One region of the Kitasatospora sp. NPDC017646 genome, then DNA from elsewhere that is predicted to be linked to it. Evidence: riboswitches for the same ligand, from Rfam matches in the RefSeq annotation. Region 1 holds a riboswitch; the other holds the start of a gene.

Region 1 (2,447 bases):
CGTCCACCGCGACGGTGGTGCCGGGGGCGGCGTGGGCCGCGTCGACGTAGGCCATCGCGATCGGCTGCCCCAGCGTCGGGGACGGCGCGCCCGAGGTGATCCGGCCGATCGGGGTGCCGTCGGCGGAGACCACCGCGTACTCGGCGCGGGGCACGCGCTTGCCCTCGGAGACGAGGCCGACCAGGACCTTCGGCGGGTTGGTCTCGGCCGCGGCGGCGGCCTGCTTCAGCGCCTTGCGGCCGACGAACGCGCCCTCGTTGGTGGTCTTGTCGAAACGGACGACCCGGCCCAGGCCCGCGTCGAAGGGGGTCAGGTCGGTGGACAGCTCGTGCCCGTACAGCGGCATGCCCGCCTCCAGGCGCAGCGTGTCGCGGCAGGACAGGCCGCACGGGACCAGGCCGTGGCCCTCGCCCGCGGCGGTCAGCGCCTGCCAGACGGGCTCGGCGTCGACCGGGTGGCAGAAGATCTCGAAGCCGTCCTCGCCGGTGTAGCCGGTGCGGGCGAGCAGCACCTCGCGGCCGGCCACCTTCGCCGGGAGGATCGCGTAGTACTTCAGGCCGGGCAGGTCGGCGTCGGTGGTCTTCGCCAGGACGGCGGTGGCCTCCGGGCCCTGGACGGCGATCAGCGCGTAGGTGTCGCGGTCGTCGGTGACGACGGCGTCGAAGCCCTTGGCACGGGCGATCAGCTCGTCCAGCACCAGCTGGGCGTTGGAGGCGTTGGCGACCACCAGGAAGGCGTCCTCGCGCAGGCGGTAGACGATCAGGTCGTCCAGGATGCCGCCGTCCTCGGCGCAGATCATGGTGTAGCGGGCGCGCAGCACGCCGAGCGCGGAGACGAAGCCGACCAGGGCGTGGTCCAGCATCTCGCCGGCCTGCGGGCCGGTGACGGTGATCTCGCCCATGTGCGAGAGGTCGAACAGGCCGGCCTTGGTGCGGACGGCGAGGTGCTCCTCGCGCTCACTGCCGTAGCGCAGCGGCATGTCCCAGCCGGCGAAGTCGGTCATGGTCGCGCCGAGGGCGCGGTGCAGCGCGTCGAGCGCGGTCAGGCGGAGGGACGACATGGCCAGGAACTCCTCGGTCGGGGCACTCAGGGGTGCGCGTGCCGGGACCGGACCCGCTCGGGGACCGACCCTGCGCGCGGGCATGCGGCGGCGTGGGTCTCCCCATCTGTCGTCGAACCTGAGAGCTTCACCGCCCACCTGCCCGCAGCTGGTTCCAGCATCAGCTGGTTCCAGCATCGGGGACAGGATGGCGGCTTGCACCGTGGGTGGGCGCGCGACAGGGCCGTGCGCCGCTTTCCAGATGTGCCTAACCCGCGCGGTAGGGGGGCCTGAGAGATTCCGGGGAGGACTTGCTCCTTCGGCGCCGGCTGTGCCCCTGAGGGGCACTCCGGGCTCTCCCGCGCGGGTTCGAGCGGCCGGTGTGGAGTTGTGGGGGCCCGCGGCGCATGCCGTCGGACGCGCACATCATGGCACGTCCGCACGGAGGAGGGGAGAGGGGACCCGGTCACACGACGGGTGTTCGGAGCCGAGCCCTAAACTTCTCCGCGTCGGCGCAGCAGTGGGCGGCCGACCGGCACGAGGGCGGATCGGCGGCGCATGGGGTACCCGGTGGAGCAGCAGCAGGGGTGGGACGGGCCGCAGGCGGCGCCGTCGGGCGGTGCGTGGCCGGCGAACGAGCTGGAGCAGGTGCTGACGGCCGCGCTGGGCGACCCCGGGGCGACGCCGCGGGTGATCGAGGTGCTGGCCCGCAGCCAGGTGTGGATCCCGCTGCCGGCCGGGGGCGACCCGAACGGGCAGTCGCTGGACCTGCCGACCGTCGAGCTGGCCGGGGCCCCGTACGTACCGGTGTTCTCCTCGCAGGAGGTGTTCCTCCAGCAGGCACCGGGGATGGCCTTCGCGGTCGCCCCGGCCTGGGAGTTCGCCCGCGGACTGCCGCTGGGCGTGGGCATCGCGGTCAATCCGGAGGCGGCGGTGGGCATCCCGGTGCCGCCGCAGGGAGTGGCCGAGCTGCGCCGGGGCCCGCGGGACGACCGCTGGGAGCAGCAGCCGGAGGCGCCGACCGGCGGCCGGGTGGCGCTGCGCGAGCCGGTGCCGGGCGAGGACCCGGAGTACTTCCTGGCCGCCTGCCGGGCCGAACTGTCCGCCCTGCCCGGAGTGCTGACCGCGCGCCGGGCGCTGGCCAGCATCGAGGGCGAGCCGACCGTGATGTTCGTGGGCGTCCAGCTGGATCCGGCGGCCCCGGCCGACCCGGGGGCGGTGAACGAGGCGCTCGGGCGGGCGCTGGGAACCGCCCCGCTGCCGGGCGGCGTCCACCTCGTGCTGCTCGACCTCGCCGACGACCCGGTGGTCGAGTGGCTGCTGACCCGGGTCATGCCCTTCTACTCGCGGGTGTGAGCGGGGATCCTTCACAGGCACGTCGCCGTGGCGGTGGCCGGTGCCGCGCCAT
Region 2 (2,447 bases), on a different contig from region 1:
GGCGTAGCGGTGGGTGCGGCGGGCGATGTCGGCCAGGCCGTCCGGGCCGTGGTAGACGGCGTACATCGAGGCCATCACGGCCAGCAGCACCTGGGCGGTGCAGATGTTGCTGGTGGCCTTCTCGCGGCGGATGTGCTGCTCGCGGGTCTGCAGCGCCAGGCGATAGGCGCGGTTGCCGTCGGCGTCGACGGAGACGCCGACCAGGCGGCCGGGCAGCGAGCGGGCGTACTCGGCGCGCACGGACAGGTAGCCGGCGTGCGGGCCGCCGAAGCCCATCGGCACGCCGAAGCGCTGCGAGGTGCCGCAGGCGATGTCGGCGCCCAGCGAGCCCGGGGACTTGAGCAGGGTCAGCGCCAGCAGGTCGGCGGCGACGGCGACGATCGCGCCCAGCCCGTGCGCCTGCTCGATGACCGGGGCGAGGTCACGGACCACGCCGGTGGCGCCCGGGTACTGCAGCAGCACGCCGAAGACGCCGCGCTCGGCGATCTCGGCCGGGATGCCCTCGGACAGGTCGGCGACGACGACCTCGACACCGGTCGGCACGGCGCGGGTGTTGATCACCGCGACGGTCTGCGGCAGGGTCTCCGCGTCGACCAGGAAGACGCCGCCCTTGACCTTGGTGACGCGCCGGGCCAGCGCCATCGCCTCGGCGGCCGCGGTGCCCTCGTCCAGCAGCGAGGAGCCGGAGGTGGGCAGGCCGGTCAGGTCGGAGACCAGGGTCTGGAAGTTGAGCAGCGCCTCCAGGCGGCCCTGCGAGATCTCCGGCTGGTACGGGGTGTAGGCGGTGTACCAGGCCGGGTTCTCCATGACGTTGCGCAGGATCACCGGCGGGGTGAAGGTGCCGTAGTAGCCCAGGCCGATCATCGGCTGGAGCACCTGGTTACGGCCGGCCAGCTCGCGCAGCTCGGCGAGGACCTGGGCCTCGCTGCGGCCCGCGGGCAGGTCCAGGGCGGTGATGGAACGGATGGCCTCGGGAACGGCCGTGGCGGCGAGCTCGTCCAGCGAGCCGTAGCCGACGGACGCCAGCATCTTCTCCCGCGCGGCGGCGTCGGGGCCGATGTGGCGGTTCTCGAAGGGGCTGGCCAGCTCAAGCTCGGTGAGGGTCGAGGCGCCGGTGGGGCGTCCCGCGTTCGGCTGGGCGTTCATGGTGGTCGAGGCCTCCTGGTCACGGACCGGCGGGGGTACGCACGCCGGCCGGCCAACGCCGCTGCGGACAGCGGACCGGCCTGGGCGGGCGGACCCGAAAGGCCTCCCCCTCTGTCATCGGGACCTGAGAGCTTCGCCCGCACGTCGCGCTGTGGCGCTCCGTCGGCTTGCACCGTCGGTGAGGGTGGTGATCGCCGGCTCCCGCGCCGGCGGTCCTGCCCTGCTTTCCAGAGTGACCTATCCCGCACGGTACGGATGCCTGAGAGATTCCGGGGAGGAGTTGCTCCTTCGGCGCCCCGACCAGCGGTTTTCACTGTCGGGGACTCTCCCGAGCGGGCTCGGCGGTCGCCGCCCAGGGTACCAGCGGGAGGCCTTCCGATCACGGGTGCGTCTGGTCACTCGAGGTCTACGCGCGTCCCCCGGACGGCCCCCCGCCGACCCGTCCGGCCGCACCCCGGTCGCGTGCGTCCGATTCATGCCTTTTGGTGTGAAGTGGCGGACGGGACGGGCAATCCGGTCGCCGATCTGTGGGACTTCCGCAGGCGCAGCGCACTGGAGGAAAGCGTGCAGACCGAGATCGACCCCCGCGACCTCATCGGCCACAAAGCCGTCGACCGCAACGGAGACAAGATCGGCACGGTCGACGAGGTGTACCTGGACGACGCCACCGGGCAGCCGGAGTGGGCGGCCGTCCGCACCGGCATCTTCGGCCGGGACGCCTTCGTCCCACTCACCACGAGCGAGTTCTCCGGCGAGGAGCTCCGGGTGCCCTACGACAAGTCGCTGGTCAAGGACTCACCGGATTTCGGCGTGGGCCAGCACCTCTCACCCGCCCAGGAGCTCCAGCTCTACCGCTACTACGGCCTCGACATCCGGCTGGACGGCCGCCCGGCCGCCGGAGAACCCGACCTGACCGCCCAGCCCGACCTCGACTTCGGCACCCGGTCGGCCACGCCGCTCGCCTTCCACTCCCCGGAATCCGACCCGACGTTCACCACCACCAGCACCGCCCCGGAGGCCCCCGCGCAAGCGCTCAGCACCCCCGCACCGCCCGCCGCCGCCTTCGAGCCCAGGCCGCAGGCCGAACCGTCCGGCGCCTTCCCGACCGCGGCCACGGCCGGCACCGCCGACGCCTCGGCGCCCAGCAAGCCGATCGAGATCACCTGCCGCGCGGAGCGGCTGGACATCACCACCGAGTGGCACATCCTGGGCACCGCGAAGCTGCGCAAGTACGTGACCAGCGAGCAGGTCGAGCGCCGCGTCCCGGTGGTCCGCGAGCGGATCCGGGTGGAGCGGATTCC

The links. A riboswitch is a leader RNA that binds a small molecule or an ion and turns the genes downstream of it on or off. The one in region 1 is predicted to bind glycine.
Region 2: it holds a riboswitch for glycine, as region 1 does, so the genes downstream of both, gcvP (aminomethyl-transferring glycine dehydrogenase) here and gcvT (glycine cleavage system aminomethyltransferase GcvT) in region 1, are expected to answer to the same signal.

Annotation. Positions count from the first base shown of each region.
Region 1 is NZ_JBIRJC010000033.1:19,817-22,263, forward strand. It holds gene gcvT (glycine cleavage system aminomethyltransferase GcvT) at 1-1,060, opposite strand, end outside; glycine riboswitch at 1,308-1,411, opposite strand; gene ACH4J0_RS33135 (enhanced serine sensitivity protein SseB C-terminal domain-containing protein) at 1,598-2,395, shown strand.
Region 2 is NZ_JBIRJC010000009.1:14,125-16,571, reverse strand. It holds gene gcvP (aminomethyl-transferring glycine dehydrogenase) at 1-1,146, opposite strand, end outside; glycine riboswitch at 1,384-1,487, opposite strand; gene ACH4J0_RS16215 (PRC and DUF2382 domain-containing protein) at 1,711-2,447, shown strand, end outside.